DNA from 3 places in the Rhodococcus wratislaviensis genome. Region 3 is predicted to be linked to each of the others. Evidence: riboswitches for the same ligand, from Rfam matches in the RefSeq annotation. Region 3 holds a riboswitch; each other region holds the start of a gene.

What was found. A riboswitch is a leader RNA that binds a small molecule or an ion and turns the genes downstream of it on or off. The one in region 3 is predicted to bind S-adenosylmethionine.
Region 1: another riboswitch for S-adenosylmethionine. It lies ahead of WKC72_RS11825 (putative leader peptide); the one in region 3 lies ahead of WKC72_RS38785 (aminotransferase class V-fold PLP-dependent enzyme).
Region 2: another riboswitch for S-adenosylmethionine. It lies ahead of WKC72_RS29215 (bifunctional o-acetylhomoserine/o-acetylserine sulfhydrylase); the one in region 3 lies ahead of WKC72_RS38785 (aminotransferase class V-fold PLP-dependent enzyme).

Annotation. Positions count from the first base shown of each region.
Region 1 is NZ_CP150488.1:2,607,005-2,616,700, reverse strand. It holds gene WKC72_RS11845 (dipeptide ABC transporter ATP-binding protein) at 1-1,312, opposite strand, end outside; gene WKC72_RS11840 (ABC transporter permease) at 1,309-2,229, opposite strand; gene WKC72_RS11835 (ABC transporter permease) at 2,222-3,211, opposite strand; gene WKC72_RS11830 (ABC transporter substrate-binding protein) at 3,215-4,849, opposite strand; gene WKC72_RS11825 (putative leader peptide) at 5,002-5,085, opposite strand; SAM riboswitch class I at 5,090-5,183, opposite strand; gene WKC72_RS11820 (NtaA/DmoA family FMN-dependent monooxygenase) at 5,230-6,624, opposite strand; gene WKC72_RS11815 (LLM class flavin-dependent oxidoreductase) at 6,640-7,698, opposite strand; gene WKC72_RS11810 (LLM class flavin-dependent oxidoreductase) at 7,695-8,756, opposite strand; gene WKC72_RS11805 (GNAT family N-acetyltransferase) at 8,753-9,295, opposite strand; gene WKC72_RS11800 (ABC transporter substrate-binding protein) at 9,307-9,696, opposite strand, start outside.
Region 2 is NZ_CP150488.1:6,284,946-6,294,641, reverse strand. It holds gene WKC72_RS29245 (LysR family transcriptional regulator) at 1-31, shown strand, start outside; gene WKC72_RS29240 (tRNA (cytidine(34)-2'-O)-methyltransferase) at 12-479, opposite strand; gene WKC72_RS29235 (pentapeptide repeat-containing protein) at 523-1,128, shown strand; gene WKC72_RS29230 (bifunctional methylenetetrahydrofolate dehydrogenase/methenyltetrahydrofolate cyclohydrolase) at 1,162-2,022, shown strand; gene WKC72_RS29225 (DUF3017 domain-containing protein) at 2,024-2,308, shown strand; gene WKC72_RS29220 (homoserine O-acetyltransferase) at 2,339-3,463, opposite strand; gene WKC72_RS29215 (bifunctional o-acetylhomoserine/o-acetylserine sulfhydrylase) at 3,460-4,743, opposite strand; SAM riboswitch class IV at 4,861-4,981, opposite strand; gene WKC72_RS29210 (NADP-dependent isocitrate dehydrogenase) at 5,256-6,479, shown strand; gene WKC72_RS29205 (MFS transporter) at 6,679-7,902, shown strand; gene WKC72_RS29200 (exodeoxyribonuclease III) at 7,938-8,744, shown strand; gene trpS (tryptophan--tRNA ligase) at 8,797-9,696, shown strand, end outside.
Region 3 is NZ_CP150488.1:8,478,784-8,488,479, forward strand. It holds gene WKC72_RS38765 (YbaK/EbsC family protein) at 1-51, shown strand, start outside; gene WKC72_RS38770 (flavin reductase family protein) at 231-740, shown strand; gene WKC72_RS38775 (hypothetical protein) at 746-1,372, opposite strand; gene WKC72_RS38780 (putative leader peptide) at 1,422-1,514, opposite strand; gene WKC72_RS38785 (aminotransferase class V-fold PLP-dependent enzyme) at 1,519-2,814, opposite strand; SAM riboswitch class IV at 2,866-2,980, opposite strand; gene WKC72_RS38790 (mammalian cell entry protein) at 3,061-4,050, opposite strand; gene WKC72_RS38795 (cytosine permease) at 4,419-5,900, shown strand; gene WKC72_RS38800 (TetR/AcrR family transcriptional regulator) at 5,928-6,566, shown strand; gene WKC72_RS38805 (nitrilase-related carbon-nitrogen hydrolase) at 6,569-7,567, shown strand; gene WKC72_RS38810 (agmatine/peptidylarginine deiminase) at 7,564-8,589, shown strand; gene WKC72_RS38815 (RNA polymerase sigma factor) at 8,586-9,696, opposite strand, start outside.

The DNA of each region.
Region 1 (9,696 bases), 2.6 Mb from region 3:
ACAACTCGGCCGGTCGGCGTTCGAGGTAGGTGCGCGGCAACGCGACCTGCTCGAGCAGGTCGGCGACTCGCGCCTCCCGTTCCGCCCGGATGCCGACACCGAACGCACCGAGCGGTTCCGCCACGATATCCGCAACGGCCAGCTTCGGATCGAGGGACGCATAGGGGTTCTGGTACACGATCTGCACTCGGCGCCGCAGGGCGCGCAGCGCGCCGCCGCGCAGGGTGGTGATGTCCCGGCCGTCGAACTCGACGCGGCCTCCGGTGGGAGACTCCAACCGGATCGCGATCCGGGCCACCGTGGACTTGCCGGACCCCGACTCCCCCACCAGCGACAGGGTGCGCCCGCGGGGGACCTCGAACGACACGTCATCGACGGCGTCGATGGCCGTGCGCCGATCGATCCGGAACGTCTTGGACACCCCGGACACCCGCAGCAGGACATCGGGTTCGGCCCCGCCCGCCTCCGCGGCGCGGCTGGGCCCCCGTCCCACCGAGAGACTCGGCGCCGCGGCCAGCAGGGTGCGGGTGTACTCGTGCTGGGGGTTCTCGAGGATCTCGCGGGTGGGGCCCGCTTCCACCACCTCACCCTGGCTCATCACCACGATCCGGTCGGCGCGGTCGGCTGCGACACCCAGATCGTGCGTGATCAGCAGGACCGCGGTGCCGGATTCGGCGATCCGCGCGTCGAGGTGATCGAGAATCCGGCGCTGCACCGTGACGTCGAGTGCGCTGGTCGGCTCGTCCGCGATCACGAGTTCGGGGCTGCACGCCAGCGCGATCCCGATCAGGACGCGCTGCCGTTGCCCGCCCGAGAGGTCCTGCGGGTACTGTCTCGCCCGCACCTCGGGCTTGTCGATCCCGGCCTCGGCGAGAATGCGCACCGCCTCGACGGCGGCCGTCCGCCGGTCGGCGAGACCGTGGATCCGGAGCACCTCGGCCACCTGGGCGCCGACCCGCAGGACGGGGTTGAGCGACGTCGTCGGGTCCTGGGGAACCAGGCCGATCCGGGCGCCGCGGACCCGTCCGAGTGCGCGCTCCGACTTGGTGTCGAGACGCTCACCGTCGAATGTGACGGTGCCGGCGACGGCCCGCCCGGATCCGCTGAGCAGCCCGAGGATGGCGTGCGCGGTGGTGGATTTTCCGGAGCCGGACTCGCCGACCACGGCCACCACTTCGCCGCGCGAGACCGTGAGGTCGACGCCCTTCACGGCCACGACGGGATCGCTCACGCTCCCGTACGCCACCCGCAGTCCGGAGACCTGGAGGAGCGGCGCCGTGGTGCCTGCCGCAGCAGTAGTGGTCGAACTCATCGCACTTCCCTCTGTTCGAGCGCATGTCCGAGTCGGTGCGCCGACAGCACGACGGCCACGATCACCAGTCCGGGCAGGGTGGTCATCCACCACGCGGTGGCGAGGTAGTTCCGGCCCTCGGAGATCAGCGAGCCCCATTCCGGGGTGGGCGGCACCGCGCCGAACCCGAGGAAGCTCAGCGACGACACCGCGAGGACCGCCATCCCGAACTCGACGGCGGCGAGTGCCACGACGGGCGCGTACGAGTTCCGCAGAACGTGGCGGCGCAGCACCGTGTGCCAGCGGACACCCGACGCGAACGCCGCCTCGACGTACAGCGACCGGCGCACGCGCAGCACCTCCGAACGCATCACGCGGGCGAAGTTCGCGATCAGCGACACGCCCACCGCGATGGCCACGTTGACCGTGCCGAATCCCAGCGCGGTCACCAGAGCGAGCGAGAGCAGCAGGGCGGGGATCGACAGGAGGACGTCGACGACGCGCATCAGGAAGGCGTCCAGCGCACCTCCGACGGCACCGGACAGCAGGCCGATCAGCGAACCGACGACCAGTGCGATGCCCACGGCCAACAACGTTGCGGTCAGCGACAATCCGGCGCCGTGGACCACGCGGGTATACACGTCGCGGCCGATGTTGTCGGTGCCGAACCAGTGCGCGGCGCTCGGCGCCTGCAGTTTCTCGGCGGGCACCCCGACCAGCGGGTCGCCGCTCGCGAACACCGACGGCGCCACCGCGAATCCGACCGCGACGAGGAGCACCGCGGCCGAGGCCACGAGCACGAGATTGCGACGCAACCACGTCACCACGCGGCGTCCGCGGCTGTCCGACTCGGACGCGATCACGGGCGGCGGTTCGACCGGCGGAGTGCCGAAACCCTCGGCCTCGTCGATCAGTTCCCTGCTGAGGATGTCAGACATGAACCTTCTCCTCCACATCCGCGCCGCCGCTGCGGTCCGAACTGCGCCTGCCCTCGACGATCCGGGGATCGATCAGCGGGTAGAGCAGATCGACGGCGAGATTGACGAGTACGTAGACGACGGAGCTCAGCACCACGATTCCCTGGACCACCGGAATGTCCTGCGCCATCACGGACGTCTGGGTGAGCCGCCCGACTCCGGAGCGCGAGAACACCGTCTCGACGACGACCGATCCGGCCAGCAGATTCCCCACGAGCACACCGGCGATGGTGAACGCGGGAATGCTCGACAGGCGCAGCGCGTGCCGGGTCTGGATCTGCCAGCGGGACGCGCCCTTCGCCCGCGCGGCTTCGATGAACGGCTGCCGCCACGTGGTCTGCAGACTCGCCGCCAGCACCTGGGCGATCACCGCGCCGGTCGGCAGCGCGAGCGTCACCGCGGGGAGCACCAGCGTCGCGATCCCCTGGTCGCCGAACGCCGGAAAGGCCTTCAGCCGGAACGAGAACAGCTGCAGCAGAATCAGTCCCACCCAGAACGTCGGCACCGCGACACCGAGCGGAGGCAGCGAGAACAGCAGATTCCGCACCCAGTGGACCCTGGTGTAGGTGGCGAGGAACGCGACCGCTGCCCCGAACACGACCGCGAGGAGCAGCGCCGCGGACGCCAGCGCGAGCGTGCTGGGGACCGCGTTCCCGATCGCCTCGGTCACCGATTGCCCGGTGGCGATCGAGTACCCGAAGTCACCGCGGACGGCGTGGCTCAGCGAATTCCAGTACTGCACCCACACCGGCTGGTCGAGGCCGTACCGCGCCTGCAGCTCCGCGACGGCGGCCGCGTCGACCGTCGTTCCGGCGGTCGCCGAGTCGACGGCGATGCTCACCGGGTCGGACGGCAACAGGAACAGCACGGCGAACGACACGGTGAACGTCGCCCACAGGACGGCGATCGCCTGCAGCACGCGTAGTCCGAGGTAGCGAATCATGGCTCAGCGTCCGCTGATCCAGGTGTCGAAGAACTGGAGCCGGGCCGAGGCCTCGAACTTCAGGTCCTGCACGTTCGGGCCGGCGCCGATCGCCTGCGACAACTCCACCGTGGGGATCCACAGGCCGTTGTCGAGCACCTGCTGCTGGGCGTCGGCGACGAGCGCGCTCCGCTCGGTGGTGTCGGTGGTGGCGAGCTGCTTCGCGAGCACGGCGTCGAGCGCGGGAATCGGTCCGCGGTTGTTCAGGTTGCGGCCCTCGAGTCCGAACTGGGTGCGGAGGATGTCACCGTCGGCGCGGGTGCTGTTGTAATAGGTGGCGTCGAAGTCCTTGGCATTCTGGCGAGCGGTGGCCTCCGGGGTGGACACGAGATTCAGCTGCAGATCCACTCCCACCTCTTTGAGCTGCTGCTGCACCAGTTCGAGGATGGCCTGGTTGCCGGCGAACACGGAGCTGAACAGAACGGGGAAGCTCAGCTTCTGACCGCCCTTCTCCCGGATGCCGTCGGCACCGGGAACCCAGCCCGCCTGGTCGAGGATCGACTTCGCCTTCTCCGGGTCGAATGTCACGTCCGGCAGCGCCACGTAGCCGGGGGTGCGGCTGGCCAGCGTGCTGGTGGCGGGCTTGAAGTTGGGCCCGAGCACGGTGTCGACCAGTTCCTGCCGGTTGATCGCCGGGACCAGCGCACTGCGCACGACCGGATCGACGAGCGGTCCGCGAGTCACGTTGGGCTGGAAACCGAACGGCGTCCCGGGGTTCGACGTGGTGAGCACCTGCCCGCCTGCGCCTTCGATCTGCGGGGCATCCTGCGGCAACGCGTCACTGATCGCATCCAGCTGTCCCGAGGACAGGCTGCCCGTGCGGACACCGGATTCGGGCACGACACTGAACTCGATGGTGTCGAGGTAGGCCTCGCCGTCGTGGCCGAACACGTCCGAACCCCAGTTGTATCCGGCGCGCTTGGCGAGGGTCACCGACTTGTCCTGCTGGTAGTCGGCGTACGTGAACGGTCCGGTGCCCGAGATGTTGCCGGTGCACCGCTCTTCGGCGGACTTCGCGACGGACGCATCGGACAGGATGCCCAGCTGCGGGGTGGACGACGCCTGCAGGAACTGCGCGTTGGGTGCGGCGAAGTCGACCTGCGCGGTCAGCGGGTCGATCACGGTGGTTCCGGTGTACCCGGCGAGGTAGCTGGCACCGAGCGGGGCCTTGGCGCCGGAGAGGGTGTTCACGATGGCGTCGAGATTCTTCTTCACCGACTCCGCGGTGAAAGGCGTTCCGTCACTGAACGTCACCCCCTCCTTCAGGTGGAACGTGAAGGAGGATGCGTCGGCGTCGGTTTCCCAGCTCTCGGCGAGCCACGGCTTCAGTTCGCCCGTCTCCGGGTCCTGGTCGGTGAGCGAGTCCACCACCTGACGAGCCACGTAGATCGTCTGATTCGTGCCCGACTGCGCGGGGTCGGCGCACGTGGGTGCCTGGGAGAGGCCGTAGCGGAGTGTGCCGCCCGGCTGTGCGGGGCCCGCATCCGCGGAGGAACTGCTGGAACCGCCACCGCAGGCGGTGAGCGCCGTGGCCAGCACGGCGGCGGCGCCGATACCTGCTGCGATGCGGGCACCGCGGTGGGGCGAGGACAAAAGCACTGATGGCACCGAGAACTCCGTGATCTCGAAGAAGTGCCGTGCGCGCTGCCCGTCGTATCGGCAGCGCTCACGCGCACAGGAAGGTGAGGGACACCGGATCCGACGCGGATGCGGTGTGAAGAGCCGGAACCCCGAGGGATCGGGGTATCAGGTCAGCTGTGACAGATCGAGGTGGACAGCCGACAGAGATCGACGTGCAGGCGCCCCCAGGCGCTCACGAAACCTTCGGTCAACATCGTTCCTCCATCGATCCCGGCGGTAGCACCCGCACCCGCAGGGCGGGGGGTTGCTGCGACGTCAACGAGCCAGGTCTCTCGGTCGCTCTGGATGGTCGTTACCGAGTGTAAGAGATCGCCGGTCGCGGCGCCACACGGACCCCGCTACCCGACCGCCTGCCGGGACTCGACCTCCCGGCGCGACAGGGCGGGCCGGAGCCCGAGGTGCTCACGCAGGGTGGAGCCTTCGTATTCCGTTCGGTACGAACCTCGCTCCTGCAATTCGGGCACCAGCAGGTCGACGATCTCGTCGAGTCCGGTGGGCACCAGATACGGCGAGATGTTAAATCCGTCCGTCGCCCCACTGCGAACCCACCGGGTGAGTTCGTCGGCGACCTGCCCGGGGGTGCCCGCGAAACCGGAGCGCTGGGTGGTCGCGATCGCCACCTGACGCAGCGACAGGTTCTGCGCCTCCGCCAGTGCCCGCCATTCCCTGGCGATGGCGAGCGGATCCTTTCCGTCACGCGCCGCCCCGCGGGTGACGGAGATCGGCGCGGGCACCGGATCGAATTCGGGCAGTGGACCGTCCGGGTCGCGATCGGACAGATCGCGGCCCCACACCTGACCGACCAGAGACAACGCCGTCTGCCCGGTGTACTGGCCCTCGAGAACCCAGCGCACCTTCTCCTCCACCTCGGACGCGTTCTCCGCGAGCACGATCTGCGTGCCCGGCAGAATCTTGACGTCGTCCTCGGGGCGCCCCGCACGACGCACTCTCGCCCTGATGTCCTCGGCGAAGGCGAGCGCCGCGTCGAAATGCGTTCCGTGCCGGGAGAAGATCACGTCGGTGTGCGCGGCCGCGAAGTCCCGGCCCGCCGGTGAGTCACCGGCCTGGAAGATGACGGGGTGTCCCTGGGCGCTGCGCGGCAGCGTGGGGGTGATCGTGACGTCGAACTGCGACGTGCGCCGGGACACCTCCCGCACCCCGTCCGGGGTTGCCCACGACGGCGCGTCGGTCCTCGTCGCGACCGCGCCGTCGGCCCACGCATCCCAGATCGCCCGGGCGGTGTCGAGGAACTGCCCGGCCCGCTCGTACCTGTCCGCGTGATCGAGGAAGCCGCCGCGCCGGAAGTTCTCACCGGTCCAGGCATTGTCCGTGGTGACCGCGTTCCAGCCGGCACGGCCACCGGACAGCAGGTCCAGCCCGGACAGCCGCCTGGCGAGGTCGGCGGGCTCGTTGTAGGTGGTGTTCTGGGTGGCCACCAACCCGATGTGCCGGGTGATGCCGGCGAGCGCCGCGAGCTGGGTGATCGCGTCCGGGCGGCCCACGATGTCGAGATCGAGAATCTTGCCCTCCTGTTCCCGCAGGCGCAGGCCCTCACCGAGGAAGAAGGCGTCGAACAGGCCGCGCTCGGCGGTCAGTGCCACCCGCCGGAACGTCTCGAAGTCGATCTGCGATCCGCTCGACGGATCCGACCAGATCGTCGTGTGGTTGACGCCCTGGAAGAAGACACCGAAGTGCACCTGGGCGCCGGGTCGGGCGTACGAGTTGTCGGTCATGTTCTCCACAACCTTTCAGCGAGAGGAGTGTTCGAGGCGCTCGGCCTGGAATCGGGTGACGGGACGGTCGAGGCCCAGCGTGCCGCGCAGGGTCGAACCGGGAACTGGACGGTGGGCGATGCCGGCACGGAGAAGCGCCGGAACCACGAACCGGGCCAGCACCGGAAGGTCCTCGTCGACGACGGCGGGATGCAGGCGCACGCCGTCGACGTGCGCATCCAGGGTCCGCAACAGGTCCACCAGCCCGGTGGCATCGCCGGCGAACGACACCCGTCCGCTCGGCGGGGCAGGCGGCGACGCGCCCAGCGCGACGTCCAGTTCCGCGAACACCAGTACCGCCCCGCCTGCCTTTGCGCGCACGGCCGCCTCGACGGTGTCCTCGACTGTCGGTCCGGACACCAGCACCACGTCGACCAGCGACGGATCGGTGTCCCCCGCACGGCCGAACACCACCAGTTGCCCCTGCGGTGGTCGCGGCACGATGGCCGGACCCTTCACCGAGTACGTCTCGCCCTGGAAGTCGAGGTAGTGCACTCGGTCGCGGTCGAGGAAACGTCCGGTCGCGTAGTCGCGGATCACCGCGTCGTCCTCCCACGAATCCCACAGGTCCCGGACCACGGTGATCGCGTCCCGTTCCTCCTGAACGAGATCGGCGGGTGCGGTGACCTCGGCCCGGCCCAGTGCGCTCGCGACCCGCGGGTCGGTGTCGCGTGCTGCGATCCAGCCACCGCGACCGCGCGACGCGTAGTCGAGCGTCGAGAGCTGGGAGGACGTGTGAAACGGCTCGGCATACGTGGTGCCGACGACCGGTACGAGTCCGATCGTGCTGGTGGTCGCGGCGACGAACGCCGCGCGGTTCACCGCGTCGATCCGGCCGACGGGTCCCCCGCCGGCGCCGGGAGGCAGGAGCGAATCATCGAAGGAGGCGAACGTGAAACCCGCGTTCTCGGCCGCCGCGACCCGGTCCGCCACCGTTCGCCCGGTCAGCAACCGGTCGGGTGTGTGCGCGGCTCGGCGCCAGGCTTCGGGATGCGCACCCTCGCCGTCGAGTTCGATGCCCAGAACCAGGCTCATGCGTCTTCCTCCTCGGTGCGGGCCGCGAGGGGGCGGCTCGGAATGGTCTCGCGCAGCGCGGGTGCCACCTCGGCCTGGAACAGCTCCAGGCTCTCGCGGTGCTGCTTGTCGGTGCCGACGCGGTCGGCGCTCAGGTGGATCACCTCGTGGCCGAACTGCTCGTGGTAGCGCTGCACCTTGTCGATCACCTGCTGCGGGCTGCCGATCAGTGCGGAACTGCGTTCGACGAAGTCCTCGACGGTCTCGAACACGACCGGAAGTCCTGCCCTGCGGGCGAAGTCGAGGCGAGCGGCGTGAATGGGACGCCACACGTCGAGCGCGTCCTGCGAGTTCGGAGTCACGTAGAACCCGGCGGTTCCGGCGCCGACGAGGGCGTCGGCGGGATCGTGACCGTAGTGCGTCCACCGTTCGCGGTAGTGCCGGACGAGTTCGGCGTACGAGTCGATGGGATACGTGACGTTCGCCGAGAAGATCGGATCACCGTAGCGGGCCGCGAGATCCACCGATTCCTTGCTCGTCGCGCTGCCGTGCCAGATCCGGATCCGTCGCTGCAGCGGGCGCGGCAGTGCGACAGCGTGCGCGAGCGACGGCCGGAACGCGCCCTCCCAGGTGACGTCCTCACTTTCCCACAACTGCCGGAACAGTTCGTAGCCTTCGCGGTTGCGGTCCCACTGGTCGTCCGGGGTGACGTGGAACAGCTCCGCTTGCGCGGTGCCGTTGCCCTTCCCGATGATGAGCTGCAGCCGGCCGCCCGACAGGTTGTCCAGCGTCGAGTAGTCCTCGAACGCGCGGACCGGGTCGAGCAGGCTCAGCGTGGTCACCGCGGTCCACAACTGCAGCGTGCCGGTGCGCGCCGCGATGGCGCTGAGCACCACGGGTGGGGACGAGGACAGGAAGGGATGCTCGTGGCGCTCGCCCACGGCGAACCCGTCGTACCCCAGTTGCTCGGCGAGGACGGCGGACTCCACGACCTCCTGCAGCCTGGCCGCAGTGCTGATCCTCTCCCCGGTCACCGGATCCGGTTGGTGAGTGATCAGGCTCATCAGCAGAAACTTCATACGGACTCGTACTCCTTTGCGGCCCAGGCGGAAGGCAGAGCGTTAGGGGTGTGCAGGACCTTCTCGAATCCGTGGATTCCGACGTCCTGCGGCGGGAGGGAGCGATCGAACAGCGCCGTGTACCCCGCGGCCAGGTACAGGGCCACCGCCTCGGGCTGCCGCGGGCCCGTGGTGAGGAAGATGCGGGAATAGCCGGCCCGGACGATCTCGGCCTCGAGCTCCCGCAGCACGATTCGTCCGAGGCCGCGGCGGCGGTGCGCCGACGAGGTCCAGATCCGTTTGAGTTCGGCCGTCGTGTCGTCGTAGCGGCGGAAGGCTCCGCCCGCCACCGATGTCCCGCCCTCGACGACGACGAGCAACGCGCCACCCGGCGCGGCGAACTCCTCCGCCGGATACGTGCTGAGATCGTCGTAGATCTCGTTGCGGGTGCGCCCGTACCGGGTGCTGTATTCGATCGCCAATTCTTCGAGCAGCGGCGCGGCGAGTGGATCTGCCTGGTCGACGAACACGGTCTGCACGGATTCGGTCCTCTCGGTCACTGGTCCTCCTGTCAGCTGGTCTTCGGGAGTCCGGGCGGGTTGACGACCGACGTGCCGACTGCCTCGCTCGCGATGTTCCAGCGGTCGAGAACCTGTGCGTACGTGCCGTTCTCGATGATGTGGTTGATTGCCTCGTTGACGGCGGTCACCAGGCCGTTGTCCTTCTTGGTGAGCACGGCGATCTCACCCTGGAGGGCGTCGCCCGCCCCCGAGAACGTTCCGGCGATCTCACTCTCCCCCGCCTGCGCCACGTGGAACGACGACGACGGGTTGGGCCCGAAGTAGGCGTCGATCCGGCCCGACGCGAGTGGCAGGTAGTAGTCGGTGACGTTCTGGTAGTAGGTGATGTCGGTGGGTTCGAGCCCCGCCGCGACGTTCTGCTCACTCCACTTCACCAGCAG
Region 2 (9,696 bases), 2.2 Mb from region 3:
AGCTGTCGGGGCTACAGCGCAGCCCCGCTGAATCCGTGCTGGCGCCACGCCTCGTACGTGACGAGGGCCGCGGCGTTCGACAGGTTCAGCGACCGGCGGCCGGGCAGCATGGGGATGCGGAGCCGCTCCGTCACGTGTGGATCGGCCAGCACCTCCTCCGACAGTCCGGTGGGTTCGGGACCGAACAGCAGAACGTCGCCGGGCTGGTAGGCGATGTCGGCGTACGACACGGTGGCGTGCGCGGTGAAGGCGTACACCCGCGCAGGCTCCACCGCCGCCCAGGCCGCCTCCAGGTTCTCGTGCACGGTCACCGACGCCAGGTCGTGGTAGTCGAGCCCGGCGCGTTTGAGTTTCGGCTCGGACAGGTCGAAGCCGAGTGGACCCACGAGGTGCAGTTCGCACCCGGTGCCTGCCACCATGCGGATGGCGTTGCCGGTGTTGGGTGGGATTCGGGGTTCGTGGAACATCACTCGGAACACCCGCACAGCTTAGGGGCACTCCGCGAGGCGGCATGATGGACGCATGGATCCGGTAGAAGAGGTGGTGGGTGAGGACTACGGCGACGCACGACTCCCCGCGCAGAACTGGCAGCGGCGGCACTACACGAAATGCAACTTCCGCGACGCCGACCTGAGTGAACTCCGCACCGAGTCGGTGATCTTCACCGAATGCGATTTCACGGGCGCCGACCTCGCCGAGTCGCGTCACGTGGGGACGGCGTTCCGCTCGTGCTCGTTCACCAGAACGACGCTGTGGCACAGCGAGTTCCGCAACTGCAGCTTCCTCGGTTCGGAATTCGACAACTGCAGGCTGCGCCCGATGGTCTTCGACGAATGCGATTTCACGCTCGCGTCGCTGGGCGGCGCGGACCTGCGCGGACTCGATTTCACGGACTGCCGGTTCCGGGAAGCCAACCTCGTCCGCACGGACCTCCGCCGCGCCGTACTCCGCGCGGCGGATCTGTTCGGCGCCCGCACCGGCGGCGCGAAATTCGACGGCGCGGACCTGCGCGGGGCCCACGTCGACGCGAACCTGTGGACGGCGGTGTCGCTGGACAAGGCGCAGATCGAGCTCACCCAGGCCATCGCGTACGCGACGGCCAACGGGCTCGTGGTGGAACCGACCTGACGCGCGTATGGCGAACCTGAAACAATGGGGCACGTGACTGCAACGATCCTCGATGGCAAGGCGACCCGCGACGAGATTTTCGAAGACCTGAAGGTGCGGGTGAGCGCCCTGAAGGACAAGGGCATCACGCCCGGTCTCGGCACCGTTCTGGTGGGGGACGACCCGGGGTCGGCCGCCTACGTGCGCGGGAAGCACAACGACTGCGCGAAGGTCGGGATCACCTCGATCCGCCGCGACCTGCCCGGTGACATCACGCAGGAGAAGCTCGACGCCACCATCGACGAGCTCAACGCCAACCCCGACTGCACCGGCTACATCGTGCAGTTGCCGCTGCCGAAGCAGCTCGACGAGAACGCGGCCCTCGAGCGCATCGACCCCGACAAGGACGCCGACGGCCTGCACCCGGTCAACCTGGGCCGGCTGGTGCTGGGCAAGGAGGCGCCGTTGCCGTGCACGCCGCGCGGCATCCTGCACCTGCTGCGCCGGTACGAGGTGCCGATCGAGGGGGCGCACGTCGTCGTCGTCGGTCGCGGTGTCACCGTGGGCCGCCCGATCGGTCTGCTGTTCACCCGGCGCAGCGAGAACGCCACCGTCACGCTCTGCCATACCCGCACGCGGGACCTCGCCGCGGAGGTCCGCCGCGCCGACATCGTCATCGCGGCGGCGGGTGTTCCCGGTCTGGTGACGGCCGACATGGTCAAGCCCGGCGCTGCGGTGCTCGACGTGGGTGTGAGCCGCACCGAGGACGGACTGCGCGGCGACGTGGCGGCGGACGTCGCCGAGGTCGCCGGTTTCCTGTCCCCGAACCCCGGTGGTGTCGGACCGCTCACCCGCGCCTTCCTGCTGACCAACGTCGTGGAGCGGGCCGAGCGTGTCGCAGCGTCTCTCGGCTGAGATGGCCGACTGGGGGCAATTCGCGAAGAAGAACCTGCCGATGCTCGCAGTCCTCGTCGTCATCGTCGTGGCCGTGGTGTTCGTGCTCGCGGATCGGTGGCGGCGAGGGGCGTTCGTGTTCGGTGTCGCCACGCTGCTCGCGGCGGTCTTCCGGTTGATGATGCCGTCGGAGCGCGTGGGGCTGCTCGCGGTGCGCAGCAAGCCCTTCGACGTGGGCGCGCTCGTCGCCGTCGGGGGCGCGATCGTGTGGCTGGCCGTGTCGATCGACCCGCTCGGAACCGACTAGCGGTCCGAGCGGGCGTCGCCCGCGCCGGTGTCAGCGCCCGGTGCGTGCCAGCTGCATCGTCTCGGAGAGCAGCTTCGCCACTGCGGCGGCCTCGGTGAGGAACCCGTCGTGGCCGTCCCGCGAGTTGAGCACGCGCAGTCCGTCGCAGGTGGGGATGTCGTTGGCCAGATCCTCCTGCAGGCGGATCGGGTAGAGGCGGTCGGAGTCGACGCCGCCCACGATGACGGGTGCGGTGATCTTCCCCAGCGCCGCGGCGATGCCACCGCGACCGCGGCCCACGTCGTGCCGGTTCATGGCCTCGGACAGCAGCACGTACGTGCTCGGGTCGAATCTGCCGACCAGCTTGTCGGCCTGGTGCTGGAGGTAGCTCTCGACGGAGTACCGTCCGCCGCGCCACGGGTCCTCGCCGTCCTGCGGCGAGTTCGCGAACCGGGAGTCGAGTTCGCTCTCGCTGCGGTATGTCAGGTGCGCGATCCGGCGGGCGATGCGCAGTCCGGCCCGGGGGATACGGCCGGTGCCGTGATAGTCGCCGCCCTGCCAGTCGGGGTCGCTGGTGATGGCCGCGATCTGGGTGGTCTGCGTGCCGATCTGGTCGGCGGTCGCGCGGGCTCCGACGGCGAGAACGAGCGCTGACGCCACCTGGTCCGGGTAGGTGACGGCCCACTCGAGCGCGCGCATTCCGCCCATCGAACCACCGACGACGGACGCCAGCTTGTCGATGCCCAGCAGGTCGGTGAACTTCTTCTCGGCCGCGACCTGGTCGCGGATGGAGATCTCCGGGAAGCGGCTGCCCCACGGGCGCCCGTCCTCGGCGATCGAACCGGGACCGGTGGTGCCGCGGCAGCCACCGAGGACGTTGGTCGCGATGACGCACCACTCGTCGGTGTCGATCGGCGCACCCGGACCGACCATTCCGGTCCACCAGCCGGGGGAGGGGTGTTCGTCGGTGACGGGTCCGGTGACGTGGGAGTCGCCGGTGAGGGCGTGCTCGACGAGCACCACGTTGTCGCGGTTCGGGGACAACTCACCCCATCGTTGCACGGCGAGGGACACCGACGGGATCACCGTCCCGCTCTCGAGCTCGAGCGATCCGATGTCGATGGTGCCGAGACGTCCGTCCGCCACGGGCAGGTTCTGTACAGCGCTCACGGTCAAGATGCCGCCGCCGTAAGTCCGGTCTCGATATCGGCGATGATGTCGTCGATCCCTTCGATGCCGACAGCCAGGCGGACCAGTCCGGGGGTGACGCCGCTGGCGGCCTGCTCCTCGGGGGTCAGCTGGGAGTGTGTGGTGGACGCGGGGTGGATCACCAGCGAGCGGACGTCGCCGATGTTCGCGACGTGGCTGTGCAGGGTGAGCGCGTTGACGAACTTCTTGCCCGCGTCGATGCCGCCTGCGAGTTCGAACGTCACGATGGCGCCCGCACCCCTCGGCGCGATCTGCTTCGCCCGGTCGTGCCAGGGCGACGACGGGAGCCCGGCGTATCCGACGGATACGACCTCCGGTCGCGCCTCCAGGTACTGGGCGACGGCGGTCGCGTTGGACACATGTCGCTCCATCCGAAGGCTCAGCGTCTCGAGGCCCTGCGCGATGAGGAACGCGTTGAACGGGGAGATCGCCGAACCGAGGTCGCGGAGCAGCTGCACGCGCGCCTTGAGGGCGAACGCGGGCGGTCCGAGTTCGGAGTAGACGACGCCGTGGTAGCTCGGGTCCGGGGTGGTGAAGTTGCCGTGGCGCCCCTGGGTCCAGTCGAACGTGCCGCCGTCGACGATGACACCGGCGATCGCGGTGCCGTGGCCGCCGAGGTACTTGGTGGCCGAGTGCACCACGATGTCCGCGCCGTGCTCGAGGGGGCGGATCAGGTAGGGGGTGGCCACCGTGTTGTCGACGATCAGCGGGAGTCCGTGCTGATGCGCGATCCCGGAGATGCCGGGCAGGTCGAGGACGTCGTTGCGGGGATTGGAGATGGTCTCGCCGTAGAACGCCTTCGTGTTGTCCCGGACCGCGTCCTTCCACTGCTCGAGGTCGTCGGGGTCTTCGACGAACGAGACCTCGATGCCGAGCTTGGGCAGCGTGTAGTGGAAGAGGTTGTAGGTGCCGCCGTACAGCCGCGGGCTGGAGACGATGTGGTCGCCCGCCTCCGCGAGGTTCAGGATCGCGATCGTCTCGGCTGCCTGTCCGGAGGACAGCAACAGTGCGGCGACGCCGCCTTCGAGTGCGGCAATGCGCTGCTCGACCGCGTCCTGCGTGGGGTTCATGATGCGGGTGTAGATGTTGCCCGGCTCGGCCAGACCGAACAGCGCGGCAGCGTGATCGGTGCTGTCGAACGTGTACGAGGTGGTCTGGTAGATCGGCAGCGCCCGCGCCTTGGTGGTCGCGTCGGACGTCTGCCCGGCGTGGATCTGCTTGGTCTCGAACGACCAGTTCTCGGTCATGTGCTGTCTACTCCAGTGGTCTGACGAGGCGCGGACGGAGTGCTGGGTCGTTCGCGCGCAGGGCTTGTCTGGGGTCTATCTACGACAACAACAACACATCATGAACCTCCGATGTCGGACCCGCGCTTGTCACCCGACTGTTGTATGAATCAGGGAACCAGGTCATCACCCGGGGCACCCCACCGCGGTGGAGGGTTGCCGGCCAGCTAGCCGGGGCTCGTTGCTGGCACTCATGACCTGGAGTGAATCTTAGCGGCTGAGGCGGAACGACCGGAAACGGCACCGATCAGGGCCGCTAGCAGGGAAAAGTTACCCGCGAGTAGGGGTGGGTCGTGCGCCCCACATGTTGCGAGCCGCTCGCATAGCAGTACGCTTGTCTTGTTTAGGTGCGGTCTCCCCAGGGGCCGCCTTGACCGTCTACGTTTGATAAGCGAACCGTTCGCGGACCCACTCACAAAGTGCGCCCGCAACCGTGTAACCAGGGAAACTTCCTAGGAGGACGCGAAGCACCCATGTCCAAAATCAAGGTTGAGGGCACCGTCGTCGAACTCGACGGCGATGAGATGACGCGCATTATCTGGCAGTTCATCAAAGACAAACTGATCCATCCTTACCTGGATGTGAACCTCGAGTACTACGACCTCGGCATCGAGTACCGGGACGAGACCGACGACCAGGTGACCGTCGACGCGGCCAACGCCATCAAGAAGCACGGCGTCGGCGTCAAGTGCGCGACCATCACCCCGGACGAGGCACGCGTCGAGGAATTCGGTCTCAAGAAGATGTGGCGGTCGCCCAACGGCACCATCCGCAACATCCTCGGTGGGACGATCTTCCGCGCGCCGATCATCATCTCCAACGTTCCGCGACTGGTTCCGGGCTGGACCAAGCCGATCATCATCGGCCGTCACGCCTTCGGTGACCAGTACCGCGCCACCGACTTCAAGGTCCCCGGCCCCGGCAAGGTGATGATCACCTACACGCCCGAGGACGGCAGCGAGCCGATCGAGCACGAACTGGTGAACTTCCCCGAGGGCGGCGGCGTCGTCCAGGGACAGTACAACTTCACCAAGTCCATCGAGGACTTCGCGCGCGCCTCGCTCAACTACGGCCTGCAGCAGAACTACCCGGTGTACCTGTCGACCAAGAACACCATTCTCAAGGCGTACGACGGCGCGTTCAAGGACATCTTCCAGCATGTCTACGAGACCGAGTTCAAGCCGGAGTTCGACGCGGCAGGCCTCACCTACGAGCACCGCCTCATCGACGACATGGTCGCGTCGGCGCTCAAGTGGGAGGGCGGCTACGTCTGGGCCTGCAAGAACTACGACGGCGACGTCCAGTCCGACACCGTCGCGCAGGGCTTCGGATCGCTCGGCCTCATGACCTCCGTGCTGCTGACCCCGGACGGAAAGACGTGTGAGGCCGAGGCCGCACACGGCACCGTGACGCGTCACTTCCGTCAGCACCAGCAGGGCAAGCCGACGTCCACCAACCCCATCGCGTCGATCTTCGCGTGGACCCGTGGACTCGAGCACCGCGGCAAGCTGGACAACACCCCCGACGTCATCGGCTTCGCCCAGAAGCTCGAAGACGTGGTCATCAAGACCGTCGAGGGTGGCCAGATGACCAAGGACCTCGCGATGCTGGTCGGCGGCGACCAGGGCTACCTGACCACCGAGGAGTTCCTCGGTGCGCTGGACATCAACCTCCAGAAGGCCATCGCCGAGCAGTAGGCACCGAGCCACAGCGTTACGAACGGGACGTCCCTCACGGGGCGTCCCGTTCGGCGTCTCCGGGCCCCGGGTGAGTCATCTCACGGTCGCTCGATGCGCGAAAAGCGGAATCCGGGGAAGAGAATTTCGACGTGGGTCGTTGCGCAACGAGGCGCCGTGCGCCGCGTAGCCGTATCTCTGCCTAGTCGAAAGTTCTTCTGTGAGCACTTCCACCCCCGTCCGCCCCGAGCACCTCGGTGTCATCGCGCAACATCCCTCCGTCCGCAAGCTCGCCATGATTGCGCTCGCGCTCGGTGGCTTCGGGATCGGGACCACCGAGTTCGTGGCGATGGGGCTGCTGCCCGAGATGGCGTCGAGTCTCGGGATCACCGAGCCGACGGCCGGGCACGTCATCTCGGCGTATGCGCTGGGTGTGGTCGTGGGCGCGCCACTCATCGCGGCGCTCACCGCGCGGGTGCCCCGCAAGACGCTGCTGATCGCGTTGATGGCGGCGTTCACGATCGGCAACGCCGCCACCGTGTTCGCGCCGAACTACGCCGTGCTGATGGCCGCGCGGTTCGTGGCAGGCCTCCCGCACGGCGCCTACTTCGGTGTCGCGGCCCTCGTGGCGGCGCACCTCGCGGACCGCGGTCAGCGGGCCAGGGCGGTCGCTCTCGTCATGATGGGACTGTCGGTGGCCAACGTCGTCGGCGTTCCCGTCGCCTCGTGGCTGGGCCAGACGCTCGGCTGGCGCAGCGCCTTCGCGCTCGTGGCCGTGATCGGTGTGGTGACACTGGGCGCGATCTGGTCGTGGGTGCCCGCGCTCGCCGCCATGCGGATGTCGAATCCCCTCACCGAACTCGGTGCCCTGCGCCGCGCGCAGGTGTGGATGACGCTCATCATCGGCATGGTCGGGTTCGGTGGCATGTTCGCCGTGTACACGTACATCAGCACGACGCTCACCGACGTCGCCGGGCTGTCGCGGTCGCTTGTGCCGCTCGCCCTGATGATCTACGGGCTGGGCATGGTCGCGGGCAACCTGATCGGCGGCCGGCTCGCCGACCGGGCGCTGATTCCCGGTCTGTTCGTATCGATGACGGCGCTCGGGGTATTGCTCGGCATCTTCGTGATCGCCTCGCACAACCCGTACACGGCGCTGCTGCTGGTGTTCTTCGTCGGTGCGGCGGGTGCGTCGATGGTTCCCGGACTGCAGACCCGGCTGATGGACGTCGCCGCCGATGCCCAGACCCTCGCCGCCTCCCTCAACCACGCGGCCCTCAACATCGCGAACGCGTTCGGGGCGTGGATCGGTGGCGTCGTGATCGCGGCCGGCTACGGCTACACGGCGCCCGCCGCGGTCGGTGCTCTGCTCGCCGTGGCGGGACTCGTGGTTCTCACCGTGGCGGTCGCGATGGAACGCCGCAGCGCCCGTTCGTCTCGGTAGTCGCGCTGTCGTACGCGTCCGCTACGGTGCTTGCCGTGCCACACATCATCACCACCGTCAATGTCAACGGCGTCCGCGCGGCCGCCCGCAAGGGACTCACCGAGTGGATCGAGCGCACGGAGGCCGACGTCGTCTGCCTGCAGGAGACGCGGGCGTCCGACGAGCAACTCGCCGAGACGCTCGCGCCCGCCCTGGAGGGCGGATGGAATCTGGTGTCGGCGGAACCGTCGTCGAAGGGGCGCAACGGCGTCGCGATCCTGTCCCGGAAACCTGCCGACGCCTTCCGTGTCGGCCACGGTGACGACGAGTTCGCGACCGCGGGCCGCTACCTCGAGGCCGACTTCGACGACCTGACCGTGGCGAGCCTGTACCTGCCCTCCGGGGAGGCCCAGACGCCCCGGCAGGAAGAGAAGGAGCGGTTCATGGACTCCTTCGCCCGGTACCTCACCGATACCGCAGCGGCCGCCGCCACGGCGGGCAGGCACGTCGTGGTCTGCGGCGACTGGAACATCGCCCACACCGAACTCGACCTGAAGAACTGGAAGACCAACAAGAAGAACTCCGGGTTCCTGCCTCACGAGCGGGAGTGGTTCGGGGCCCTGTTCGCCGAGGACGCGCACTGGACCGACGTGGTCCGGCAGCTGAATCCCGACATCGCCGGGCCGTACTCGTGGTGGTCGTATCGCGGGAAGGCGTTCGACAACGACTCCGGCTGGCGGATCGACTACCAGATCGCCACCCGGGAACTGGCGGAGCGGGCCAAGCAGGCCGTCGTCGAGCGCGCCGAAACCTACGACCAGCGGTGGTCCGATCACGCGCCGGTCACCGTCCAGTACCGCTGACGACCGGTATCTGATTCGTGTCGTCACGGCGCACGTGAAAAGATCAGTACTCATGTCGACCCCTGCAGCTCAGAAACCCACCGCGAAACCGCGGGTGCTCTCCGGCATCCAGCCCACCGCCGACTCGTTCCATCTCGGCAACTTCCTGGGTGCTCTGCAGCAGTGGGTGCCTCTGCAGGACGACTTCGACGCGTTCTACTTCATCCCCGACCTCCACGCGATCACGGTGGCGCAGGACCCGAAGGAGCTGCGCCGTCGCACGAAGATCGCGGCGGCGCAGCTGCTGGCCCTCGGAATCGACCCCGACCGCGCCACGCTGTTCGTGCAGAGCCAGGTGCCCGAGCACGCGCAGCTGGCGTGGGTCCTCAACTGCATCACCGGTTTCGGTGAAGCGAGCCGGATGACGCAGTTCAAGGACAAGTCGGCCAAGCAGGGCAGCGAGAACGCGAGCGTCGGCCTGTTCACGTATCCGGTGCTGATGGCTGCCGACATCCTGCTCTACCGTCCGCAGCGGGTCCCCGTCGGCGAGGACCAGCGTCAGCATCTCGAACTGGCCCGCGATCTCGCCCAGCGGTTCAACACACGGTTCGGGAAGGCGTTCGTGATTCCCGAGGCCCAGATCATCAAGGGCACCGCCAAGATCTACGACCTGCAGGATCCGACGTCGAAGATGAGCAAGTCCGGTCCGAGCCCCGCCGGGCTGATCAACCTCCTCGACGACCCCAAGGTGTCGGCGAAGAAGATCAAGTCCGCGGTCACCGACAACGAGCGGGAGATCCGCTACGACCCGCAGGCCAAGCCCGGTGTGAGCAACCTGCTCACCATCCAGTCCGCGCTGTCCGGCACCCCGGTCGAGACGTTGGTGTCCGGGTACGAGGGCAAGGGATACGGCGACCTGAAAACCGATACGGCCGACGTCCTCGCCGAGTTCGTGACACCGTTGAAAGCGAAG
Region 3 (9,696 bases):
TTCTCGGAGTTGGTGCGGATCACCGCGGGCCTGGCGATCGACGTCGACTGAATCCCGGTCGGTCCACGCCCCTATAGTTGACGTCAGATCTCGTGAACGAGAGTGACGTGAACGAGAATGACACAGTGCCCAGACGGGCCGACCCGGAGAATGATTTGTCCGACAGAGCCGAGAACGCCGAAACCGTCGATGGTTCGGACCTCCCCCGCGACCCTCAACTCGCCCCCGGAATCTGCGCGGACGACTACCGCGCAGCCCTCCGCCGTCACCCGGCCGGGGTCACCATCGTGACCCTCGACTCGGGGTCCGGCCCGGTCGGCTTCACCGCGTCCTCGTTCTCCTCCGTCTCACTGGACCCGCCGTTGGTGTCGTTCAACATCGCGAACACCTCGTCCAGCATCGATGCACTTCATTCCGCGGATTCGCTGGTGATCCACCTTCTCGGAGAGCACCAGCAGCACCTGGCTCAGCGATTCTCCCGGAGCGCCGACCAGCGGTTCGCCGACGTGTCCCTCTGGGCGCGACTCGACACCGGCGAACCGGTCCTCCACGGAACTCCCAGCTGGTTGCGGGTCATCGTGGACCAGTTGATTCCCGTCGGCGATCACACGCTCGTCATCGGCCTCGTCACCCGCGTCCATGCCGAGGCAGACGACGATTCCGCTTCGGCTCCCCTGCTGTATCACGAAGGCCGGTACTACCGGCCCACTCCGCTCGGCTCAGCGAACAACGGCAGCTGACCTGGTCAGGACGCCAGCACCCGCTCGCGGAGGGGGAGCTCGAAGCGACGCAGCGCTTCGTCGACGGCGTCGGCGGAGGTGACGAGACCGCGCTCCTCCAGCCACGGGAGGGTGCCGTCGACGAGCTGCTCCAGAACCCTGGGCAGCGACAGCGGCAGCAGGGTCACACCGTCGGCGACGCCTGCCGCCTGGATGTCGGCGATGAGTCCGGCGAGGCCGACCGGAGTTCCGATGTACTGCAACGACACCGGAGCACGCGGTGTCTCCAGGGCGCTGTCGAGGAGGGCCAGCTCCTTGCGTGCGGCGCGGGCCTCTCCGGCGATGAGCACCTCGAGGTCCACCAGGACGGTGACGCCGTCGGGGTCGCGACCGTCGGCGACGAGTTCGGCGCGGATCCGCGCGCGTTCCTGCTGCGCCTCACGCAGATCGGATGCCCGGATCCGAACGACGTTCGGCGGGAACGATGTGAGGTCGAGCTGATCCGTCGAGTCGGCGGTCAGGTCCACCCAGTAGTCCGCACCGTTGATCGGCCGCGTGCCTGCGGCGCCCTCGGCCGCCGGGTGGTGGCCCGATCCGGTCAGTTCGACGGCGACGCGGAGGGGACGGGAAACGAAGGCATTGTCTCGAGACATAGGGGTTCCTCGGGAATGACGTGTGAATGAAACGGAGCTGGAAGAACGGTCAGCTCGAACACATACCCGAGGCGGTTCGGCACAGATCGACATGCCGACGGCACCAGTGAGCAATCATTGCGCTCCCAGCCTGCGATGCCATGCGGTCATACTAGCGCGTCCTGCGAAAAACGTGTCTCCGGCACCGGATTCCACTGGCCGCTCTCGTTGGCGTAGGTCCAGCTCCGACGCCCCGCCACCAGAGTGCGCACCGCGTCGACCAGCCGATCCACGTCCTCGGAGCAGCTTCCGAGACCCACACTCACCCGCACGGCGCCGTCGGGCCTGCCGAGGCGTCCCAGCAGCGGATGGGCGCAGAAACGCCCGTCGCGAACTCCGATTCCGTGTTCGGCGGACAGGTAGGCGGCGATCTCTCCCGGCTCGAACCCGTCGATCGTGAACGTCACGATCCCCACGGTGTCGGGGGCGTCCGACCACAGCCGCAGGAACTCCAGGCCGTCGACGGAGCCGAGGCCGTCGAGGAGCCGGCCGGTGAGCGCCGCCTCGTGTTCGGCCACCGTGCCGAAGTCCAGCTCGGACAGCGCATCGCACGCGGCGGCGAGCGCCGCCGCGCCGAGCACGTTGGGGGTTCCCGCCTCGTGCCGGGCAGGGGCGGGCGCCCACTGGGTGGATTCGACGGTCACGTTCCGGACTGCTCCGCCGCCCGCGAGGTAGGGCTCGGCGGCGTCGAGCCAGTCCCGGCGGCCGACCAGCACGCCCGAGCCGAAGGGGGCATACAACTTGTGTCCGGAGAATGCGAGGTAGTCGACGCCCCACTTTTCGACATCGATGCGGCGGTGCGGTGCAAGCTGAGCGGCGTCGACGAGAATCCGTGCGCCGCAACGATGCGCCACCTCGGCGAGGGTGGCGATGGGCAGCACCTCGCCGGTCACGTTGGACGCACCCGTCACCGCGAGTAGGGCGGTGGGCTTGGAGCACAGTTCGGCGACGAGCAGGCGGACCGTCTCGTCCAGCGTGTCCGCCGCCCTCACGACGCGAGAGTTCTTCCACGGCAGCAGGTTCGCGTGATGCTCGATGTCGAGGACCACGGTGCTGCCGGGGACGCAGCCGGCGAGCAGATTCAGCGAGTCGGTCGTGTTCCGGGTGAAGACCACCACCTGGTCCTCGCCCGCTCCGACGAACCGGGCGACCGAGTCGCGGGCCTTCTCGTAGCACTCGGTCGACACTCGCGACGCGTAGCCGGCGCCGCGGTGCACGCTGGAGTACGTCGGAAGCAGTGCCGCAATTCGGTCGGTCACCTGCGCCAACGCCGGGGCACTGGCGGCGTAGTCGAAGTTGACGTAGGCGCAGTCGCCGCCCTGAACGAGCGGAACCCGCAGGTCGGAGCCCGAAACCTGGGCCAGGGGGGCAACACACACGTCAGCGGTCAATACAGCAGTCATCACGACATCCCTCGTAGTCAGGGACTCGTCGCAGGGTCGGTGCCCTCTCGGAGTCCGCGCTTGCCGGGTTCGGTATGAACCTCAGCCTGGTCGTCACCCGGAGCACCCCGCCGCGGTGGAGGGTTGCCGACCAGCTAGCCGGGGCTTGACGCTGGTACTCGTGACCTGTTTCGAAGATTGCAGGATCGACGCGCGGTTGTCAACCCGAACCCGGGAGGATCCGGCATCCGGGCGCAAGAACCCGCGTCAGTTCGGGGTCACCCCGAGGAGCGGGGCGAGCTGGTTCGCAATCGGGTTGAGGTCCAGCCTGTTCGGGTCCTTCTTCGGCTTCGAGTCCCACGGCTGCACGGTGGCGGGGTCGCCGAACACGATCCGGTTCGCACTGCGGACGCCGGTGAGACTGCCCTGCGGAGCCGCACAGGACGCCGCGGTGTTCTGCGGGAAGTCCTGCTGCGTGTCGTCGAAGTTCGGGTCCTTCCGCTTCATCTCCTCGAGGATCGCCTGGGTGCCCTCGTAGCCGACGGTGCACGACGGCGGATTGTTGGTCTCGGCCACCAGGCCCAGGTGAACGGTTCCGTCGCCGGGCGCAATGGTCGACGACGCCGCCGCCACCCCCGGCAGGTACACGAACAGGGTCTGCAGGGCCGTGGCCTGCACCGCGATCGCCTTCGTCGTGGCGGACAGGTTGGCAAGGTTCGTCGTGACACTCGGTGCGACCGCCGAGACAAGTTGCCCCAGTTGATCACTCGCCGAGTTTCCGTTGTCGATCAGCCGCCGGACGTCGGGGTCGCTGCTGCGCAGCCGATCCGCAAGCGAGTCCAGGTCGGCACTGAAATCCCTGATTGCAGAGGACTGTTCGGACTGCGTGTCCAGCACTGCGCGACTGTCGCGCACCAAAGCCATTGTCCGATCGAGCGATTCGGCGCCCGATGCCGACAGCCCGGAGAACGAATCCGCGAGCGATTGCAGGTCTTCACCCTTGCCGTCGAACGCCGCGCCGAGTTCCGTCACGACCGTGTGGAGCGCGTCGATCGGCACGGATTCCGTCAACCCCTGCGTGCCGGCAAGCAACTCTTCGACGGGCACCGGCGTCGACGCATCCTCGGCGGCGATACGGGACCCGTTCGCCAGGAACGGCCCGCGATCGGTGGCGGGCTGAAGGTCGACGTACTGCTCGCCGATCGCCGACCTGTTCGCCACGAGGGCTTTCGCGGACGCGGGAATGCCGGGTCGCACCCACGTAGACGAGGCCCATGAGGGCCACGAGAACGAATCCGATCAGCTGCCACCGGACGAGCGGCGACCTCACCGTCCACCCTCGATCCCGCGTCGAGCGAACGCCGTCCCCGCTGCGGCGAGCCGGCACCGATTCGCGAAACGACTGTTGATGGCAGCGACAGGCACAGGTACTCCGATGGCAGAGGGATACATGAGACGAACAGTTACACATATATCTAGTCCGGTAGCCGTAGCAGCGCAAACTCCGCACCACCCGCGGTGGTGCACGTCACGCGCAGGTCTTGACTGAATTTTCAGTTTGGAATATCTTCGGTACTCAACAGGACGTGATGACGGTCACCTCCGCCGAGAATGTGAGGTCCGCAGTGTCCACGAATCTCGACCCGACGACGCCCCTCGACGACACCGCCCCCTCCCCGCCGGAGGACCGTTTCGGACACGTCGAGACGATCGGCGTGGAGTACATCCCCGAAGCGGAACGCGATTCGCGACCGCTCAACATGCTCGCCGTGTTCTTCGGCGGCAACCTGGCGTTCTCGGTGATCGTGTTCGGCTGGCTCCCGATCACGTTCGGACTCGGGTTCGGCAGTGCGATCGCGGCCAGCGCGGTCGGCATCGGACTCGGCACGCTCCTCATCGCCCCTCTGTCACTTCTGGGCCCGCGCACCGGCACGAACAACACCGTGTCGAGTGGTGCGCACTTCGGAGTGAGCGGACGGATGATCGGCTCGGGGCTCACCCTGCTCTTCGCCCTCGCATACGCCGCGATCGCGGTCTGGACGTCGGGTGACGCGCTGATCGCGGCCGCCCACCGCCTGCTCGGCACGCCGGTCGACAACGGCATGCTCGCCCTGGGTTACGGCATCATCGCCGCCGAGATCGTGGCCGTCGCGCTGTTCGGCCACGGCACGGTGGTCGCGCTCCAGAAGTTCGTGCTGCCCGTCGTCGCCGCGCTGCTCCTGCTCGGTGTCTTCGCATTCGCGGGTCGCTTCGACGGCGGAGCGGGCAGCGGCGACTATCTCCTCGGCGGATTCTGGCCCACCTGGATTCTGGCCGTGGTGCTCGCCGTCGGCGGTCCGCTGTCGTATGCCCCGACGCTCGGCGACTACAGCAGGCGGATCTCCCGAGTGCGGTTCAGCGACCGTTCGATCGTCGCGGCCACCATGGCAGGTATCTTCTTCGGGCTGTTCCTGACGGCAGCTTTCGGATCGTTCACCGCGTCGACGTTCACCACGCTGAGCGACTCCTACGTTGCCGACCTGGTGGCGGAGGCGCCCGGTTGGTACGTGCTGCCGATCGTCCTCGTCGCACTCGCGGGAGGACTGGGCCAGGGCGTCCTCAACGTCTACGCCAGCGGCCTCGACCTGGAGGCTCTGATCCCCCGGTTGCGCCGCGTCCACACCACGTTGATCACGTCGGCGCTCGCGGTGGCCCTGCTCTACATCGGTGTCTTCGTCGTCGACGCCGTCGATTCGATCACCGCGATGACCCTGGTGCTCAACGGTTTCGCCGCGCCGTGGGTGGCGATCAACGTCGCTGGTTTCCTGGTTGCGAGGCGAGGGCAGTACGACGCGGTCGACCTCCAGGTCTTCAACCTGGGCCGCAAGGGTGGGCGGTACTGGTTCACCGGCGGCTGGAATCTGCGCGCCGTCATCCCCTGGGCGGCCGGATCGGTCTTCGGCGTCCTCGCCGTGGACACCTCGCTGTACTCCGGGCCCCTTGCCGACATCGCGCACGGTGTCGATGTCAGTCTTGTCGGATCGTCGGCCATCGCCGTGGCCGGCTACCTCGTCGCGCTGCGACTGTGGCCCGAACACGTGGCCCCGGTCGAGGCGCCGACGTCCTAGGACGACACGACCGAAGGAGATTCACCGATGAGCGAGCGACGCGATGCGATTCTGAAGGCCAGCGCGACGGCCATTGCCCAACGAGGCATCCGCGGGCTTCGCGTCAACGATGTCGCGGAGGTCGCGGGCGTGTCGCCGGGCCTGCTGTACTACCACTTCAAGGATCGCATCGGCCTCCTCGAGGCCGCCCTGAACTACATCAACGACCGTGCCCGCGCCTACCGCGGCGAGGGCGAGGGATCCGGCGACTCCGCCCGCGACCGCCTCACCCGCTCCCTCCTCGGCGAGATCCAGGACCGTCCCGAGGTCGTGGAGAACTCGCTGGCCTGGAACGAGTTACGCGCATCCGCCGTGTACGAGGAGGCGTTACGGGAGCCCCTCGCACGGACCACCGCCGCGTGGGTGTCGGAAATCGCCGACGCGATCGCGCAGGCGCAGGGCACCGGTGAGATCGCCCCCTCCCTCGACCCCCGGCGCACCGCGGTCACCATGACCGCCCTCGTGGAGGGCCTGTCCGGGCGGTGGCTCTGCAAGGAGATCTCCACCGAGGACGCCCGCTCCCATCTGCTCGGCGCGATCGACGTCGTGATGTCCGAGCCCACCCACCACTCCGATCCGACCCACCACATTTCCGACACCCCCATCACATCCAGACCGAAGGAATAACGATGACCATTCGCACGATCACCGCACTGCCCGCTCCGTCCTCACCGGCGCGCTTCACCGAATCCGCCCGCACGCCGCTGCGGGTCGGGCTGGTGCAGCACCGCTGGCGTCCCGATGCCGACGCACTCCGCACCGAGCTGACCGACGCGATCGGCGAGGCCGCCGCCCTCGGCGCTGCCGTGGTGTTCCTGCCGGAACTCACGTTGTCGAAGTACCCCGCCGACACCCGCGCGACCGGGACCCCCGGCCGCGACGCCGAGAACCTCACGACCGGGCCCACCTACACTTTCGCGGCCGCCGCCGCTGCCCGGCACGGGGTCTGCGTCCACGCCTCCCTCTACGAACGAGCCGACGGCCCGGACGGTCTCGGCTTCAACACCGCCATCCTCGTGTCCCCGTCCGGTGAACTGCTCTCCCGGACCCGCAAGCTGCACATCCCCGTCAGCGCCGGCTACTACGAGGACACCTACTTCCGCGGCGGTCCCGCCGACGACGCCTATCCCGTCTACCGCCCCGCCGAACTGAACGGTGCCGCACTCGGTTTGCCGACGTGCTGGGACGAGTGGTTCCCCGAAGTCGCGCGGATGTATTCACTCGGCGGCGCCGAGATCCTCGTCTACCCCACCGCGATCGGGTCGGAGCCGAGCGCCCCGTCTTTCGACACCCAGCCGATCTGGCAGCACGTGATCGTCGGAAACGGCATCACCAGTGGCACATTCATGGTGGTCCCGAACCGCTGCGGCAACGAGGGCGGCATCGACTTCTACGGTTCCTCGTTCATCTCCGACCCGTACGGCCGGGTGCTCGTGTCGGCGCCCCGCGACGAGGAGGCGGTCCTGGTGGCCGATCTCGACCTCGATCAGCGGAAGGACTGGCTCGATCTCTTCCCGTTCCTGACCACCCGCAGGCCGGACACGTACACCCGGCTGACGGATCCCGTGGACCACGAGCACCCCTACGGGCTCCCGACGACCGTATCGGCCGCGGAGACCCGGTCATGACCTGGCGTATGCCCAGCGAGACCGAACCTCAGGAACGGGTGTGGATGGCGTTCCCGCCCCTCGGGGCCTCGATGACCGCGACAGCGGACGACGCGCACGAGGCGCGGACCGCGTGGACGGCCGTCGCCCACGCGATCACCGAATTCGAACCGGTCACCATGGTCGTCGATCCGGCGGACCGGGACGTCGCCCGGCAGTACCTGTCCCCGGACGTCGATGTGGTCGAGGCTCCCCTCGACGACGCCTGGATGCGCGACATCGGACCCACATTCGTCCTCGACGAGAACGACCGCCTCGGTGCCGTCGACTGGACGTTCAACGGCTGGGGACAACAGGAGTGGGCCACCTGGGACTGCGACCGGTCGATCGGCGCGGCCGTCACCCGGTGGTCCGGTGCCCAGCCGGTCCCGTCGTCGATGGTCAACGAGGGCGGCGGGATCCAGGTCGACGGTCACGGCACCGTGCTCGTCACCGAGACCGTGCAACTCGACCCGCTGCGCAACCCCGGCCTGGACGCGGCGGGAGTCGAGGCCGAACTCGCGCGCACGATCGGCGCCGAGCACGTCGTCTGGCTCCCCCGCGGCCTCACGCGGGATTCCGAGAAGTTCGGCACCAAGGGCCACGTCGACATCGTCGCGGCGTTGCCCGCACCCGGGGTGGCTCTCGTGCACTCCCAGCGCGACCGATCCCACCCCGACCACGAGGTGACCGCCGAGATCCTGAAAGTTCTCTCCGACAGCCGTGACCGTTCCGGTGCGTCGTGGCGGATCGTGGAGGTGCCTGCCCCGACGGTCCTGCGTGACGAGGAGGGCTGGGTGGATTACAGCTACATCAATCATCTCGTCGTCAACGGCGGCGTCATCGCGTGCGGCTTCGACGACCCCCACGATGCCCTCGCCCGCGACATCCTGTCGAGCGTCTACCCCGGTCGCCGCGTCGTCACGGTCGACGCCCGGCAGATCTTCGCGCGGGGCGGCGGCATCCACTGCATCACCCAGCACCAGCCTCGCGGCCGGATCTAGCGGGCACTGTTCTCACTGTCCACTTCCGCGAGCCGCCTCGCCAGGAATCGCCGGGTCGGTTCGTTCGCCGCCAGGCCGATCGCGGCGCGGTACTCCGCTCTCGCCTCCGCGGGCCTGCCCGCTCGGCGCAGCAGGTCGGCGCGCGTCGCGTGCACGGTGTGCGTCCGCGCCAGCCTCGGCTCCCCGGCGAGTGCGTCCAACTCGGCGAGGCCGGCGTCGGGGCCGTCGCGGAAGCTCACTGCGACAGCGCGATTGAGACGGACTGCAGGTGAGTCACCGTACGTCCCGAGTTCGTCGTATCCGGCGACGACGGCGTTCCACTCGGTGGCCGCCCAGTTCGGCGCCGTCGCGTGGGCGGCCGCGATCGTGGCCTGCGCGCTGTACGGACCGCCTCCCCTGCGCCGTGCGGCCCGCAGGCACACGACGCCTTCCTCGATCTTCGCCCGGTCCCAGCGCCGACGGTCCTGGTCCTCGAGGGAGACGAGATCGCCAGCGCCGTCCGTTCGCTGGGCGCGCCTACTGTCGTGAAACAGCATGAGCGCCATCAGCGCCCACGCCTCACCCTCGTCCGGCATCAGCTCGCACAGCAACCGGCCGAGCCGCAGCGCCTCCTCGCAGAGTTCGTCCCGGATCGCGGTGTCGCCCGACGTCGCCGAATAGCCCTCGGTGAACACCAGATAGATGCAGGCGAGCACCTGCGGGGTGCGCTCCGGCAGCAGATGGTCGGGCGGGACCCGGAAGGGGATACCGGCGGTCCGGATCTTCGACTTCGCGCGGCTGAGCCGTTGGGACACGGTCGGTTCCGGGGCAAGGAACAACCGGGCGATCTCCGCGGGCCTCAGCCCGGCCACCAGGCGGAGGGTCAACGCGACCTGCGACTCCGGGGACAGCGCGGGATGGCAGCACGTGAACATGAGCCGCAACTGGTCGTCACGCACCGGCCACACCTCTTCCTCGTCCGGAGGCGGAACGAGCCGCGCCGCATCGTGCTCCTTGTCGCCGCGCAACGACTCCCGGCGCAACCGGTCCAGGGCCCGGTTGCGTGCGACGGTCGTGATCCAGGCTCCCGGGTTCCTCGGCAGCCCCGCCTCCGGCCAGCTGCGGATC